One region of the Paraglaciecola sp. QJM3NY_14 genome, then DNA from elsewhere that is predicted to be linked to it. Evidence: predicted binding sites of a transcription regulator. Region 1 holds the regulator's gene; each other region holds the start of a gene.

What was found. The regulator sigma-54, encoded in region 1, starts transcription at its own class of promoters, with help from an activator protein. The targets are predictions, from matches to a motif close to GTTGGCACGNNNNTNGNNT.
Region 2: the regulator sigma-54 is predicted to act here: its motif matches at 3,712-3,730, upstream of AC0VYA_RS06175 (entericidin A/B family lipoprotein).
Region 3: the regulator sigma-54 is predicted to act here: its motif matches at 4,416-4,434, upstream of AC0VYA_RS03735 (Npun_F0296 family exosortase-dependent surface protein).

The regions. Positions count from the first base shown of each region.
Region 1 is NZ_CM149664.1:663,829-669,586, reverse strand. Features, by position in the region: gene ptsN (PTS IIA-like nitrogen regulatory protein PtsN) at 1-363, opposite strand, end outside; gene hpf (ribosome hibernation promoting factor) at 379-666, opposite strand; gene AC0VYA_RS02915 (RNA polymerase factor sigma-54) at 692-2,185, opposite strand; gene lptB (LPS export ABC transporter ATP-binding protein) at 2,308-3,033, opposite strand; gene lptA (lipopolysaccharide transport periplasmic protein LptA) at 3,033-3,554, opposite strand; gene lptC (LPS export ABC transporter periplasmic protein LptC) at 3,595-4,158, opposite strand; gene kdsC (3-deoxy-manno-octulosonate-8-phosphatase KdsC) at 4,155-4,709, opposite strand; gene AC0VYA_RS02890 (KpsF/GutQ family sugar-phosphate isomerase) at 4,709-5,680, opposite strand; gene AC0VYA_RS02885 (calcium/sodium antiporter) at 5,687-5,758, opposite strand, start outside.
Region 2 is NZ_CM149664.1:1,454,833-1,460,590, reverse strand. Features, by position in the region: gene AC0VYA_RS06185 (PRC-barrel domain-containing protein) at 1-588, shown strand, start outside; gene acnA (aconitate hydratase AcnA) at 703-3,426, shown strand; gene AC0VYA_RS06175 (entericidin A/B family lipoprotein) at 3,781-3,939, shown strand; gene AC0VYA_RS06170 (hypothetical protein) at 4,093-4,236, shown strand; gene AC0VYA_RS06165 (putative bifunctional diguanylate cyclase/phosphodiesterase) at 4,675-5,758, opposite strand, start outside.
Region 3 is NZ_CM149664.1:862,257-868,014, forward strand. Features, by position in the region: gene AC0VYA_RS03720 (TonB-dependent receptor) at 1-1,312, opposite strand, end outside; gene AC0VYA_RS03725 (FecR family protein) at 1,483-2,616, opposite strand; gene AC0VYA_RS03730 (RNA polymerase sigma factor) at 2,613-3,287, opposite strand; gene AC0VYA_RS03735 (Npun_F0296 family exosortase-dependent surface protein) at 3,530-4,372, opposite strand; gene AC0VYA_RS03740 (PEP-CTERM sorting domain-containing protein) at 4,748-5,590, opposite strand.

The sequences.
Region 1 (5,758 bases):
GGCTATCGCCGACAAGGTTTGTAGGTGCTCTTGGGCCTTTTCCTCTGGTACTAAAATAGCAAAGAAGATATCCACTGGCATGTTATCGATGGCGTCATACTGGACCGGAGGTTGGCACGTTACAAGCACGCCTAGGGCGGACTCTAGCCCTTTTATACGGCCATGTGGCAGTGCTATACCACCACCAATGCCCGTACACCCCATTTTCTCGCGCCCCGCTAAACTGGATAAAATGGTCGCTTGGTCTACTTCAACAAGGTGCTCAGATGCCAATTGACTAATAAGCTCTAAAATGCGCTTTTTGCTAGACCCCTGAACTGCGCATACGACGCAGTCAGGGTGAAGAATATTTGATATTTCCATTATTTACCTGATGGGTTAATGGCGTTTAGCTTTTTCTTTATGCTTGATAACTTGCCGATCGAGTTTATCGATTAGGCCATCTATTGCCGCATACATGTCGTTGTGTTCCATGGTGGCAAATACATCTGCCCCATTCAAATGTATTGTCGCTTCCGCTTTTTGGTTGAGCTTTTCTACATTGAGAATGACGTGAACATTGTTGATCTGATCGAAGTGTCGCTCGAGCTTGGTAAATTTAGTATCGACATAATCTTTTAGTGAATCGGTTACATCCACATGGTGACCAGTAATATTAATTTGCATATCGCCTCTTCCTTCTTTAATCAGCCTACAATAGGCTTTTTCGTTGGTTCGACGGGGGTATCATCAGAGATTCCCGGTACTTTGCTATTGTTCGCCGAGCGACCATGATGCCTTGATCGGCCAACAATTGAGCAATCTTGCTGTCACTTAACGGCTTGCTTGGTTTTTCAGCTGCGACCAGCTTTTTAATCAATGCGCGTATCGCCGTTGACGAGCACTCTCCGCCTGTCTCAGTTGCAACATGGCTCGAGAAGAAATATTTCAGCTCAAATATACCTCTAGGGGTATGCATATATTTTTGGGTGGTAACACGAGAAATTGTAGATTCATGCATATCCACCATTTCGGCTACGTCATTTAGTACCATAGGCTTCATCATCTCAGGCCCATGTTCAAAGAAGCCCATTTGCTGCTGTACTATACAGTTTGACACTTTCAATAAGGTATCGTTTCGGCTCTCAACACTTTTAATAAACCATTTGGCTTCTTGCATGTGTGAGCGAATAAATTGACTATCACTGGTGTTTTTCGCGCTACGACTCATTGCAGCATACTGTTGATTAACGTTCAATTTGGGTAGGCTGTCTGGGTTAAGCTCTACTGTCCAACGGCCATTTTTCTTACTCACTGACACATCAGGTATAACGTATTCTGCTTCACCTTTGATCAAGGCGCTGCCTGGACGCGGATTGAGCGTTTTTAGTAAACGCATGACCTCACGCAAATCATCCTCTTTAAGGCGAGATTTACGCATCAAAGTACGGTAATCCTTGCTTGCCAAAAGGTCGGCATAGTCTCCAATCAAGGTCTTCGCTTCTTCTAACCAGGGTGTATCAGGAGCAAACTGACGCAATTGCACTAGCAAGCATTCTTGTGGTGTACGAGAGCCAGACCCAATTGGGTCGAACATTTGAATACGCTTAAGTACGCATTCCACTTCATCGAGCTCTATTTCTTCATCATCCATGCTGGCCAGAACGTCTTCAGCGCTCATGGTTAAATAACCAGACTCATCGATAGAATCAATGATCGCTGTCGCAATCGCGACATCGGTATCACTAAAATGGGTTAAACGCATTTGCCACAGCAAATGATCTTGAATGTTATCTGTGGTTTCGCCTTGAAAGATTTGTTCGTCATCACCGCCGGCACCACTGGATATGCTAGAGGCAGGTGCGGAAGAAGCACTGATGTACTCATCCCAAGTGGTATCCGTAGGTAAGTCTTCTGGGATTTCGTTTTTCTCGAACGCTTCACTTGAGTCTAAGTTGTCACTGCTAGTATCAACTATTTCATTGGTATCTTTAGAAGACGGGTCGAGGGAATTGTCATTTAACGCACTATCGCCGGATTCCTGATCCGTAGGCTCTTCAACTTCCAACAGCGGGTTGGAATCCAAGGCTTCTTGAATTTCTTGCTGTAAATCTAACGTAGACAATTGCAACAAACGAATAGCTTGCTGTAACTGTGGCGTCATAGTGAGTGATTGACTAAATTTTAATTGTAAAGAGGGTTTCATTTACTTCTTTATTCTGTCCGTTGCAAACTAAAAAATATGCTGTGGTTGATTCGATTGACTGTAAATGTCTCACCAAGCGCCTGAGTATAATCTCGATAAAATGAGCGGCTTTTTCAGCTTAACTATAGCCTGAATTGTTCGCCTAGGTATACATCTCTTACACGTTGATCACTTAATACTTCTTCTGCCGTGCCAGAAGCGATGAGTTCACCATGACTAACAATGTAAGCTTTCTCACACACATCGAGTGTCTCTCTTACATTGTGGTCGGTTATCAAAACACCAATACCACGGTCACGTAAATGTTGAATAATTTTTTTAATATCATTAACTGAAATAGGATCAACACCGGCAAACGGCTCATCGAGCAGAATAAATTCTGGATCGGCTGCCAGTGCCCGCGCTATTTCTACCCGGCGGCGTTCACCTCCAGACAAACTCATACCAGCACTGTTACGAATATGATTTATATTGAACTCATCGAGTAATGAATCCGCTTGCTGTTCTCTTTGTTCTGCACTGAGCTCTTTGCGTGTCTGCAAGATAGCCATCAAGTTTTGATGGACTGTCAGTTTTCGAAAAATAGAGGCTTCTTGGGGTAAGTAACCAATCCCTAAACGAGCGCGCATGTGCATGGGCTGTAGGGTAAGATCTTGCTGATCAATACTGATTTCTCCCTTATCTAAGGGAACCAAACCGACAATCATATAAAACGTGGTTGTTTTACCTGCACCGTTTGGACCAAGTAAACCGACAATTTGGCCAGTGGACACTTCTAGACTGACATCACGCACAACTTGACGTGATTTATAGGATTTAGCCAAATGCGAGGCTTTTAACGTCGCCATTATGGAGTTTCATCCTGTTTTGGTTTGACTTCAGCATCACTGGACTTTTTCGCGTCAGTTTGCTTTTTACTGCTCGCTGATTTCTTGGCTGGTTGAAAAATAGTCGTGACTCGGCCGCTATTTTCACTCTCGCTCTCTCCTTGCGCGACAATTTGTTCAAGTTCCATGTTAAACACTATCGACTCACCCTTTACACTGCTATTGTTCTGCTTCAGCTGTGCATTGCCTTCTAAGGTTAGTGTGCGTAAATCTCTGCGATATTCAATGCGATTGGCTGATGCCTCAATACTGCCCCCTTGCTCTTGTTGTTGAGAGTATTTAGCCGGGCTACCCGTCGCGATGAAAACTTCGTTACCTTCGCCTTTACTCGCGTCGACTTCTACTTCATCGGCATACACATTCAAACTACCTTGATTGATGTGCACGTCTTCTCGAAAGATAGATTTTTTAGTTTTACCGTCCCCGAACTGAAACTTCGAGTCCACTTTTATCGCTTGCGTGAAATCTTCTTTGCCAGCCATGCTTAATGGGGAAAATGCTAATGTTGCTAAGGCAACTAAGCTAAGGCTGAGGTTGATAAATGGTTTGCACATGATCAAGTAGCTCATATTGTTGGGTCGTTAAATTGGCTTTAAAACCGTTACTGTTGATGACATAGTGCTGGCCAAATATTTTTACTGGTTGGTCAGACACCATGGTTTTATCGATCAAGTTTATCTCGATGAAGTCCGTGCGAATGCTACGAGCAAATCCTTGCTCATCTTGATTACGTATCTCGACATTATTCTCTAATTGGATCCGATTGTCTTCATACAAAGTACCGTCTTTGGCTGATACCTGCCAAGGCGCAGTCTGTGACGCAACAAATATCGTGTATTGAGGCTCTTTGAATAAAGTAAAACCGAGCAAATCAAAGTGTTCCATTTTAGTAGCAAAGACCTGATGGCTCAAACGGCCGTCTTTATCAAATAGAGTGCTTAGCATTTCACTTGCTTGGTAGTTTGGTTGCCAAGCAGATTCGGTTTCAGTTTGCGGTATCAAGTCCTCATCAGCTAGCCAGTCGGGTAAGTTGATGGCGATGACCAATAAAAACAATAACCCAATACTGAGGGTGACTCGATTCATACGCTACTACCACTGACTTTGTTTAACTTGCCTTTGGCATGCAAAATTAGGTCGCAAACTTCGCGTACAGCACCAAAGCCCCCATTGATTTGGGTAATATACAGAGCTTGTTTCTGTACAAATGGATGGGCATCGTGTGTCGCTACGGCGACGTTACTCAAGGTAAACATTCCCACGTCGGGCATATCATCACCAATGGATGCGGTAGCGTCTTTGCCTATCTTTAACTGGCGCTGCAACGCCAAAAGCGCATCGTTTTTCTGTTCACAACCTTGAATAATATGCTCGACCCCTAACGCTGACATGCGTTTGTGCACTATTTTTGATTCACGTCCGGTAATAACCGCAACGTGCACACCTATGTTTAATAAGGCTTTGACTCCAAAACCGTCACGAGTATGAAACGCTTTCAATTCTTCGCCGTCATTGCCCATGTATATGCGCCCGTCAGAGAACACCCCATCTACATCACAAGCCAGTAATTTAATGCGGGAAAGCTTGTCCATTAACGAAGATGACTTAGTACCATATAACGTATTAACGTCGCCCATTATATCACTCCTGCTGATAACAAGGTTTGCATGTTGATCGCACCAACCGGATGGTGATTGTCATCAACAATAAACAGTGAACTGATTTTGCGTTTCTGCATGACGTTTAACACCTCAGCAGCTAAGGTTTCTTGAGATGCGGTAACACAATTAGCAGTCATAACACTTTCAATACTGACTGTGTGAATGTCGACTCTGGCATCCAGTACCCGTCGTAAATCACCGTCAGTAAAAATACCCAGCAAACGCCCGTCATCGCCGACGATACCCGCCATTCCTAGCCCTTTGCGCGAAATTTCAAGTAGTGCCTGGCTAATCGTTTGTGTCGTGCCAACCAAAGGCATCAGATCCCCCTGGCACATGATGTCATCAAGCTTAAGTAAAAGCTTGCGCCCAAGCGCACCTCCAGGATGAGAAAGTGCAAAGTCATCCGGCGTGAAACCTCTTGCATCTAACAGTGCCACCGCCAGCGCATCTCCCATGACTAAAGTTGCCGTGGTGCTCGCCGTGGGCGCCAAGCCTAGAGAACAAGCTTCTTTTTCAACTTTAATACACAAATTGACGTCGGCGTGCTTACCTAACGAACTAGCAGGGTTATTCGACATGGCAATAATGGCAATACCACGACGTTTCACCACAGGCAATAGTGCCAATAGCTCAGATGTTTCACCTGAATTAGAAATCGCCAGCAGAACATCTTGTTCTGTAAGCATGCCTAGGTCACCGTGATTTGCCTCCCCTGGGTGCATGAAAAATGCAGGCGTTCCTGTACTCGCTAATGTCGCAGATATCTTATGCCCTATGTGGCCAGATTTACCCATACCGCAAACAACCACTTTGCCTTTGCAGTTTTTCATGAGCTCGCATGCTGCAATAAAATTGTCGTCAATGTATTGCGATAACTGCTTAATTGCCTGACCTTCGATTTCAAGCACTCGCAGGGCTGACTGAATGTACTCTTGCTGACTCATGCCGCACTAACCTTGGTTAAAAACAAAGTATTGATAAGCGACAAAGCAGCCTAGAAAAGCGACAGCTTCATAACGATT
Region 2 (5,758 bases), 790 kb from region 1:
TTACGAGAAATAGACACAGATGACGAAAAAATTCACGTTGCTTTGAGTAAACAGCAAGTGAAAGACAGCCCATCGATTGATGAAGAAAAAACCGTCTCCAGAGAGTACGAAGAAATACTGTTTTCTTATCTGGGTTACGGATATTACTGGACGGGCCCTGGTGCGTGGGGCGAATATGCTCACCCAACGGCCTTGGTAAACCAACAAGCGCTGGAGCAAGCAAACAGCAATTTAGAGGAGCACGATAAGAGCAAAGCTAATCACTTACGCTCAATCGATGAATTGCAAGGGTATGACGTCATCTCAGGCGGTGAAACAGTAGGCCACATTCATGACCTGATTTTAGACACGGACAATTGGGAAGTGCCTATGTTGATTATAGATACCCACAATTGGCTACCCGGTGGAGAGAAGCTATTACTGGCGCCAAAGCACATTGATGATATCAATTGGCTTGAGCAACGCGTGCACTGCACCCTATCAGCTGCGGATATTGAGCGTTGCCCCAAGTGCGATCATGACTTGCTAAATGACCCCGATTACAAACTCAAAGTGAAACGCGCCCTGCAGGGCTTGCCCAGCGCATAATTAACTGACTAACAGCCCCAACGCACAAGCTTGTGCATTGGGGCTGACTCTCGAAGATATAAAACTCTCGAAGATATAAATTTACCGCCAAACATCCCACAGCCGGAGATTATCATGCAACAAGCTTCCCCTTATCTAAAAACATTGACCCTTGAGGGTGAACAATTCTCTTATTATGCCCTTGATGCCCTCGCAGATACCCACAATATCGAGCGACTGCCTTTCGCCGCTAAAATATTGTTAGAAAACCTCTTACGCCACAGTGCTGAAAACTTTGTTCAAGAAGAAGATATCAACAAACTCGCCACCTGGGATATCAATGACCAGTCAACGACTGAGATTGCTTTCGTTCCTTCTCGAGTGGTGCTACAAGATTTTACCGGCGTACCGGCGGTAGTTGACTTAGCCGCCATGCGCGATGCCATGGTTGATTTAGGAGGCGACCCGCAAAAAATTAATCCGTTAAAACCCGTGGAATTGGTTATTGACCACTCCGTCATGGTGGATTATTTCGCCCAAGACGATGCCTTCGACAAGAATACCGCGATGGAAGTACAGCGTAATAAAGAACGCTATCAGTTCTTACGCTGGGGTCAGCAGGCGTTTGACAATTTTAAAGTGGTTCCGCCAGGTAAAGGCATTGTGCATCAGGTGAACTTAGAATATTTGGCACGTGTCACCTTTATTGAAGAGCAACACGAGCAGCCATTGCTCTATCCAGATACCCTAGTAGGCACAGATTCCCATACGACCATGATCAACGGCTTAGGCATTTTGGGCTGGGGTGTAGGCGGCATTGAAGCTGAAGCCGCCATGTTAGGTCAGCCAGTCACCATGCTAATACCTGAGGTAGTCGGCATGGAAATTACCGGCAGTTTGCCGCCCGGTACCACGGCGACAGATTTAGTATTAACCATTACTCAAAAGCTACGCGAATTTGGCGTCGTCGGTAAATTTGTCGAATTTTACGGCGAAGGGGTAAAACACCTCACTATAGCCGACAGAGCTACCATAGCGAACATGGCACCAGAGTATGGTGCAACGTGTGGTATCTTCCCGTTAGACGAACAAACCGAAACCTACCTGCGTTTGACTGGCCGCGAAGAGCGCAATATCAATGTGATCAAAGCGTATGCCCAAGCACAGGGTATGTGGGGCAGCGAAGCTCAGCAAAGCGCAATCTATCATGCGAATCTACACATTGACCTTAGTGATGTAGTAACCTCGATTGCGGGACCTAAACGCCCCCAGGACAGGATCCCGTTAAGTGAAGCTGCAGACAAGTTCAGTACGTGGTTATCTGAGCAGGAAAAATTGATTATCACCACCGAAGATCCCGAAAAAGGGCGTTTCGAATCAGAAGGTGGCCATCAAGCAGAGAAAAGTGAGGACTCATCAGAAGTTGAATACAATGGTCAGCGTTTCAGCCTCAACGATGGCGCAGTCGTGATCGCGGCCATCACCAGTTGTACCAATACCTCTAACCCTTCGGTGCTGATTGCTGCCGGTTTACTGGCCAAAAAAGCCAGTGAAATGGGTTTGTCAGTGAAACCATGGGTGAAAACAAGCTTCGCGCCTGGTTCTCAAGTCGTTACCGAATACCTTAATAAGGCTAACCTCACCCATGAGCTCGAAAATTTAGGCTTTCATCTGGTTGGTTACGGCTGCACTACCTGCATTGGCAACTCAGGGCCACTGCCCGAGCCTATCAGCGCTGCTATTCGTAAAGAAAAGCTAAATGTGACTTCAGTGCTATCAGGTAATCGTAATTTTGAAGGTCGTATACACTCCGACGTAAAAGCTAATTACCTTGCCTCTCCCCCGTTAGTTATCGCCTACGCGCTAGCTGGTAATATGCAAATTGATTTGCTTAAAGAGCCCCTTGGCACCAGTAAAGACGGTAAGCCAGTTTACTTGCGTGATATTTGGCCAAGCAATGAAGAGATTCAAGCGCTTGTGACTGATGTGGTCAATAGCAACATGTTCTCTGAACGTTATAGCCATATTTTTGAGGGTGACGAAACTTGGAACAATTTAGACGTGGTCGATAGCGAGCAATATAACTGGCCTGAATCGACTTACGTTAAAAAGCCCACCTTTTTCGATGGCATTAAGCAACAACCCGAAGCGATCAGTGCCATTAAAGATGCCCGTTGCTTGTTGAAACTAGGCGATACGGTCACCACGGATCATATTTCTCCAGCTGGTAGCGTTGCCCCTGATGGCCCTGCTGCGCAATACCTGCAAGCGCACGGTGTTGAGGAGCACGACTTCAACTCTTTTGGCTCACGCCGAGGAAATCACGAAGTTATGATGCGTGGAACATTCGCCAATGTCAGATTGAAAAATCAACTCGCCCCCGGTACAGAAGGCGGCTGGACGCGCTTTCAACCATCAGCTGAACAGATGTCTGTGTTTGATGCAGCAATGAAGTATCAAGAACAAGGCACGCCAACGGTGGTAATTGCGGGCAAAGAGTACGGCACAGGGAGTTCTCGCGACTGGGCCGCAAAAGGTCCACTGTTGCTCGGTGTCAAAGCGGTAATTGCCGAGAGCTACGAACGAATTCATCGCTCTAATCTGATAGGTATGGGTATTCTACCCCTACAATTTAAATCAGGCGACAGTGCCGCCAGTTTGAAGTTAGACGGCACGGAGCAGTACTCGATTGACGCCATAGATGGAGATCAAAAAGAAGTAGTGGTATCGGTAAAAGGCGAACAAGGAGAATTCACTTTCGACGCGCAGATCCGCATTGATACCCCCAATGAGTTCAGTTACTTCAATGACGGTGGCATTCTTCAATATGTACTGCGAAGCCTAAATAAAAGCGCTTAGAAAAGCGCGTAACGAGCACAGCGCTTACCTATTTAGTTGAGGCTTGCACCACTTAATCGAAGCCGACCATCTATACTGGTCGGCTTTTTTGTAAGCTCTTAATGAACAGGTGTTGCTCGGGGAGTCTCACTGTGGCAAACGCTGTATTTCACCTTTCTGTGCTTTAGGAGTTGTTATAAATAGGTAAATTTTATCTCTTAGTTGGGTAGCAATTACGCACTTTACATTAGCCATGCTAGACGGATTTTTAAGTTATTGATTCTTAAAGCCTTTTATTTTTAAGAAGTTGGCACAAGAATCGCTTAGTAATATGTAAGCAAAGTGTGAAATCACTTAACCATAAGGAAGACAATGATGAAAACCCAGATAGCAAATTCGTTAAAAGCATTTTTAAACTCTGTTGTATTAGTTGGTATTCTAGTCGTTGGACTAACCTCGTGTGCCACGATTGACGGTGCAGGAGAAGACATAGAGAGTGCTGGTGAAGCAGTCCAAGACGCGGCTAACGACTAAGCATTTGGTTAGGGTTCAGCCCGACCACCGAGTCTTTGCTGCTCAGCGAGCTTTTTTTCGCTCTATTTAAGCAAAGTATAAAGTCCATGTTAAGCGCTTATTTGTCTGCTAATGCAGACACCAGATTGCTGTTTTTGAGTAGGAGATAGAAGAATGATTTACTCTAAAGATTCAACAAACCGTTTTGTAGAGCACTTACGCCGCATACAACAATCAATTCAGCCTTCAAGCCCAAATAAGGCAGTCGCGCGCATGAGCAACAACAGTTGGTTAAGCAAGTTAAACCCTAACCGCTAGACCACCAAGTATCGCATTGCTCGAAAGTCTTACGCCTCAGCGGACTGCTCGAAAGTCGCACGACTCAGCGGACAATGCAGGCGTGAGTCATGTGCTTACGTTCAAGCGTTCAGTAACAGGTTTCTTAATTGGCGCACTGTTTAGTGAGCAAGCTTATCGACTGACGCTCTTATTGGCTGATGCTCCTATTGGCTGATGCTCTTATTGGCCGTCGCTCCTACTGGCTGATGCTCTCATTAATTGACACTATTTGGATACGCTACCCTCGTTAGCAGTCATTGCGACTTTGAACTTAACAAGCTGTTTATGGCGCATTCATAGCGTGTTAATAGCACCGAATTCACAGCCTTGAACTACATACTAGAGCCTTACGCTTTGGGCACTGTGTCAAATGTTCGCGCTATCAAGACGCCTGCTCAGTGAGAATACACATCAACGTTAAGATTCTTTAGCAGCCCGGCCATGCGCACTGAGATATGCTTCTAGTGCGACCACTTTTAAAGGTTTGCTATAGAAATAGCCTTGGATGATGTCACAACCCATCGATTTTAAGATCTGCACTTGATAATCATGTTCCACACACTCAGCGACCGTACTTAACCCTAGGCTTTTGCCTAAGGTGATAATAGTGCGCACTATGCCTTCATCCCGTAAGTGATGGTCTTCAGCGTTCCCCTCATGAACACAATCTGGCGCAACCAAATCATTGATAAATATGCCGTCTATCTTTAATGTATTGATGGGTAGGTCACGCAAATAACTCATACATGAGTAGCCTGTTCCAAAATCGTCAATGGCGATTTTCACCCCCAAACCGTGAATTGCACTCAGTACATCAACCGCTAACTCGGTAGATGCGATGAAAGTATTTTCAGTGATTTCTATTTCCAAATACTGCGCCGCTAACCCCGATTGATGCAATGCGCCTTTGATCAACTCGAGGCACTGGGGACTCATCAAAAACGATGCGGGTAAGTTCACGGCAACAGGTACAATATCAAAGCCCGCCCGCTGCCAATCTGCATTCTGCTGGCATGCCTGCTTTAACACCCACACACTGATGGATTCCATTAACCCTATGTCTTCTGCTATGGGTAAGAAAGTGGCTGGATTAATATATTCTTGGCCATTATTCCATCTTATTAAAGCTTCTAAACCAACCAGTTGTTCGTCGTTCACATTCACTTTAGGCTGATACACCAAAGCAAACTGCTGTTGAGCGGAGGCTTGGCGCAATTGGGTTTCTAGCTCTAATCGCCACACTGAGTCATTCAACATGTCTTGGTCAAAAAAGCGGAACCGCCCAGGGCCCAATTCTTTTGCCTTATACATGCTAGTGTCAGCATGTTTAAGTAAACTTGATGCATCGTCGCCATCATCAGGAAAACACGCAATGCCAATACTGGTAGAGATGTGTAATTGATGTCCAGATACAATAAGCGGCAGACTCAAAGATGCGATAATCTCTTTTGCCAAACTGTCCACTGAGCTGAGTTCCTTCGGGTTTTGAATTAGCACAACG
Region 3 (5,758 bases), 200 kb from region 1:
TACCACTGACATTGCGCTCACTGCTTTGCAATGCAAATAATATGTCGAGGTTTAAGCCTGATTGTAATTGGCGGCTAACGTCTCCTGAAAATCCGCTCACATCGATTTCATGAGAATAATATTCGCTGGTGTAAAAATCGTAAGGGTCGTTACCTTCCCCTGCGTTAAGTGAAGGGTTGTCATCTTCAAATGCAACACGGTCATACTGGCGGGTGTCACCTCGGTCTTGGCTGGTAAAGTAATGCAGCGTAAGAGACGTCACATCATCAAAGTCGTAAACGGCTGTGCCACGAAAGGCGAATAAATCTGCATCGCCAAATCCGTCGCGCTCACCTGGGTCAGCCACTGGGGGCACAATACCTTGGGTGCCTTGGGGTACAAAGCCTGCGAAGTTGCCTGCACCTTTACCGTCCATAAAGCCTCCACCTTGCTCCATAAGAACCGCAACGCGAACGCCTAACTTGTCAGAGACCTTGCCGCCAACCGCTGCTGTGCCTGACACAAAGTCGTACGAGCCGTATTCGATATCGGCGTAGCCGTTTAACTCCTCACCTGGGGCACGAGTGATAGCATTAATTGCCCCGGCCGTAGTATTGCGCCCGTAGAGGGTGCCTTGGGGTCCTTTGAGTACTTCGATGCGCTCTAAATCAAAAAGAGGCATGCTCAAATAAGCGTTGGAGGTTTGATAAATTCCATCAACGTGTAAGGCTACGGACGGGTTACCGTTAGGCTTATAGTCATCAGCGCCGCCTATACCACGTATGGTGATAAAGCTGTTTTCAGGGCCACCAAAAGCAGAGTTAATGGAAATGCCTGAGAGGCTATCAATTAAGTCTGTGAAGTCAGTTACGCCTTGGGCTTTTAACTCGTCTGCGCCCAACACTGAAATGGCCACAGGAGTATCTTGTAAGCTGCTATCGCGCTTTAACGCAGTCACAACAACTTCGTCCATCGGGGCTTGATAGCTTGCGGCACGTTTATTTTGAGATTTATTTTTTAGTGACGCTTTTTTGATAACAATCGCGCCGCTGGGCTGTTCGTATGCTTGTAAGCCGCTGCCATCTAACAATTTTTCTACCGCATTGAGAACGCTAAGTTCACCTGAGGTGGCAATAGCCTGTTTGCCGCTGACAAGGCGACTTGGAGCAATAATAACCGTGCCGGTTTGTTGCGATAACAAGTTCAATGCTTGCCCAAGTGGTTGCACTGAAATATTAACTTGGGTTTGCTGAGCTAACACGTAGGCGGGTGTCAAAGCTGCGAGGGCAGTACCAAACAAAGCGAATTTAATTGAACGTGTAAGTGTATTCATGATGTTACTTCCAGTTAGTTAATATAGGTTTCGCTAGAAGAGTCATCAGCGCGATATTTTTTTCAGCATAAGTGCTTGTTTCATAAAAACTTCACACAGCGGGTCGTTATTTATCCGACAGGAGAGGTAAAGGTGTACCAGCAAGGTTTGGCTCTTGCTGGCGTTGCACATTATTCTTCGGTTAATACGCTCCGAGTGGCTTCATGGGTGAGTGTTATGGGGTAGGCCGAGGCTAATCCCTCTAACATGGGCTCGATTTGCTCGAAGGTAAATGATGCCGTGATAGGCAGTTCGTTAATGCTGTTATCTAAAATAACCACTGGTTTTTTCACGTAGCGATTAATATCCATGATGACATTTTTGAGGGGAACGTTATCGTAAATCAGCCGCTGCTCTAACCAAGCAAATTCAGTCTCAGGCTGAAAAACAGTAATAGGTGAGATAAACCTCCCTTGGATATCAGTATGCAGTTGTTCGTTTGGTCTTAGCTGTAATACTTGCTCCCTTTGCCCTGCTGTTTCTGGTAGGTCAGCGACATCAACTAAACCCCGTTGAACTGAAATTTTCAAACTATTGTTTGGGCTGTATTTTACCTCAAACGCGGTACCACGCACCCGTACTTGAGTTTGCTGAGCCGTAACGGAAAATACGCGACTAGGGTCATGAGTCACATCAAAGTAGGCGCTTCCTTTACGTAAGGTTATACGCCTTTCAGTCTCATTGAACGCGACTAAAATACTTGAATTGCCAGCAAGCGTCACATCGCTGCCATCACTTAAGGTGATTTGGCGATTTTGCCCCACAGGCGAGGTGAACGCGGTTTGCGGTTGAGGAATTTCAAGATGAGCGGTTGTGTTAAATACACCATTGAACGCAAGTAAAGCCACACTGGCGGCCATTGCGCATAACGCCAAAAAGGATTTTGCGAATACACGTTTGGGCTTTACTAGATGCGCTGTGTTCGTTTGTTGATCTGCATGTTGCTGTATCCATTCTACCGCAGAATCTGTCATGCCTATGGTTTGCCATATTTTTTGACTGTGGTTAAAAGCTTGTTTGTTATCGTCACTGCTATTGAGCCACACAACAAACTCTTCGCGTTTGTCTGCGCTGGTATGTCCGCAATATAAGTACGTTAACCATTCTCTGGCTCTGGCTTGAGGCGAGGATGAGCCGGAAGCCTGCTCGTATTCACTGCTTTCATTCACTTCATGATTCGCGCTGCGCTCATTGCTTTTTTTAACACTTGGTCGATTGCTATTGTTTAGCCCGGTGTCGCTAGAATTGTTCTTTGTATGTGTCATGACCTTGGCTCTGTTGAGATATTGCGGGGCGACATATGTGATGAGAAAGCTTGGTCGTTGGCGTTATTCTCCTGCTCATCAATGCGCTCTAAAATTGCCATTACCGCGTTTAGTTGGCGGCAGATATCTGCAACACTCCAGCCGGTATCTAAGGATATTTCAGAATACGTTTGGCCTTTGATCCGGGCGCGCATCAAAATGTCGCGTTGCTTCTCAGTTAGCTGTTCTGTGCCTTTTTGTATTGCAGCAACACGTTGCTCACCCTGCAAAATAGTTTCGGGGCAAACGTCATCACACTGATCTTCTGGGAGTTGAGTATGCTGTGCAATGAGCTCACGAGTTTTACACAAACGTCCTATCGATTTGAGGGTAATATTCATCGCTATTTTAATGATATAGGCTTTGGGGTCTTCTATTTGTTCAAAATCACGTAGTTGGGCAATACGGCTAAACGCTTCTTGGGCCACGTCTTCTGGCTCTGGTGGACCTGAGCCGTAACATTTGTGCAGTATGCGGCACACATCGCGCCAATGATCTCTGAACAGCTTATCGATTGCGTTAGGCGCTTGTATCTTCTTTGGTTTAGACGCAGGGGACGTTATTTCTAAAGCTTGGGGTTTTACATGGGAGTTTAGAAAAAACAGTGAAGCCTTTTGTAGCGTTTTGCTCATTGTGTTTACTCTTACACGCTAAAAACGGATGGATAGTAATCGCGGAGTAAAACAGAAACATGACAGCTGGTGGCTTTGGGCTAATATTCATAAAAACTTCATATTTTTCATGACGGACTTCACAGGCTGTGCATTTGCTTTTCTGCATAGGCTCGTTGCACAAAGTGTTCAAGGGTGAAAGAAAAATAAACAAATGGATATAAAAAAAGCCGGCAAGCCGGCTTTGATGTAAAGTGTATTCATTATTTCTTGAGGCGCTTTCCAACACCAAGACCTAATAGCCCTAAACTGAAGATAGCAAGGCTGGTTGGCGCGGGCACGTCTCGCTTGTCTAATCCAACAACGATGTTGTCAAACTCACCTGCAACACCAGAAGAGATAACTCGAAGTCTGTTAAAAGCTTCGTTTGCATCAAAGGCTATGTTGACATAGACATTTGATGAATCCGCGACTTGGTTACCAGCGGTGCCGTTTAGTTCGGCCAAAAGCTCAGCGCCAGTTATTTTGCCCACGAGTGCATCGTCAGAGTAAAACTCAAAAGAGTTATAGGTGTCTACCGAGCCCCAATAAAAGCCTAAATAATTAACGCGAGAATCAGCAAGTGACGACACGGTTGTTCCTATACTGTCTAGAAAGCTTGTGTAATCGATATCTACAAAACTATCCACACCCACGGTGGAAGGCGTTGTGTAAGCATAACAAGTGTTATCGCCAGCAGGTGCCGCGGCAACATTCCTAGTTGACCCCTTACGAACGTTAAGCACGGACGAACCACTGGCTGTAACGGCTAATGGTGAGTTGATGGCACATCCGTTTGATGAGCCAGCAACGTTGTAGCTTTCATCTTGGGTCAAGGGCAGCGCATCGATAGCGGTGACTTTGTCAAACGTTTCTACAAAGTAGCCGTCGGACAAAGAATTGATCGTGTTGTCAGCGTTGATTTTTAGACTCGTCTTGCCCGAGCCGTCAGTGGCGGCTTGGCCCCCGAAGGAAATAACCGCCGCATGCGCAGACTGGCTAACTGCCAAAGCGATTAAGGTCGTTTTAAATAATTTTATACTGTTTTTAGTCATTGAATTTTTCATGTGTAACTCCGTTATGCAGCTACAGTTACTGCTACTAAAGTATTAGCATAAGCCGTGCCAGAACAAATTATTGAGCATTATCATGGTATTGCATTCTGACCGGTAAATATCTATACCGAAAGCGTAAAAATAGGTGACTAATGTGTACGAAATTTACACGCTTAGTGTAAAGTTTTCTAAGGGGGAAATCGCAACTAAGAACACGTTAAATAAGGGATTGAAGCTTTGCGTAAAGCAAAAACTTGTCAGCCCATTATTAACAACTTAATAGGACTGAATAGAGGACTTTTTAACTGTTGGCGTTTGTCTTTAATGCGGCTTATTTTCAGGCATAAAAAAAGTCGGCGAACCGACTTTTTTTATGAATTGTTAATATTACTTCTGCAGTTTTTTACGCAATACGAAGCCGATTAGACCTAGACCTAAGAAAGCCAAACCAGCAGGTGCAGGTACATTACGATTAGATAAACCAACCACGATGTTGTCGAACTCACCGGCTACGCCAGATGAAACAACACGTAAGCGGGTGAAAGCTTCAGCAACGCTGAAGTTTATGTTCACGTAAACATTGGACTTATCAGATAATCTGTCACCTTCAACACCACCAACAAGATCTAATATTTCTTGACCAGCAATGCTTTTCACTAATTGGTCAGTATCAGAGTAAAACTCAAAGGTGTTATAGGTATCGATTGATCCCCAATAAAAGCCTAGGTAGTCAATGCTTGAACCAGCTAAAGACGCATCTATTGTACCGATGTTGGCTAAGAAATTGGTGTAATCGATGTCTACGTAACTATCAGTTCCAACCGTTTCAGGTGTGGTATAAGCATAACAAGTCGTGTCACCAGCAGGTGCAGCTGCTACATTTCTCACTGAACCTGTACGTACATTTAACACGTTAGTGGAGCTAGGTTGAACAAGTAATGGTGAGTTGATTGCACAACCAGTAGAACTGCCTGCCACATTATAAGTTGTGTCATTTGCAGTCGGTAGCCCTGGAATTGCGGTGGCGCTATCGAACGTTTCTACAAAGAAACCGTCGCTGATGGCATTGATAGTATTGTTCGAGTTAACATTGGCGCTTGTCTTACCAGAACCGTCTGTGGCCGCTTGACCACCTAAGGTAATAGTAGCGGCGCTAATGTTTTGCGATGCAGTTAGCGCTAGTAAAGCGGCTGCTGATATGAATTTAGCTTTCTTAAATAAACGTGTCATAGGTTACTCCTGTACGACGACCTAACTGCAACTGTGATATGTATTGTCGATAAAGCACAAACTGAGCCACTTCTTATTAATCCTTTTAATCCAACATCTTAGACTTTTGGCTAATTGACGCTCAACAGTCAGTGTAAAAAAAGTAGACAGGCTTTAATTTGTAGCGTT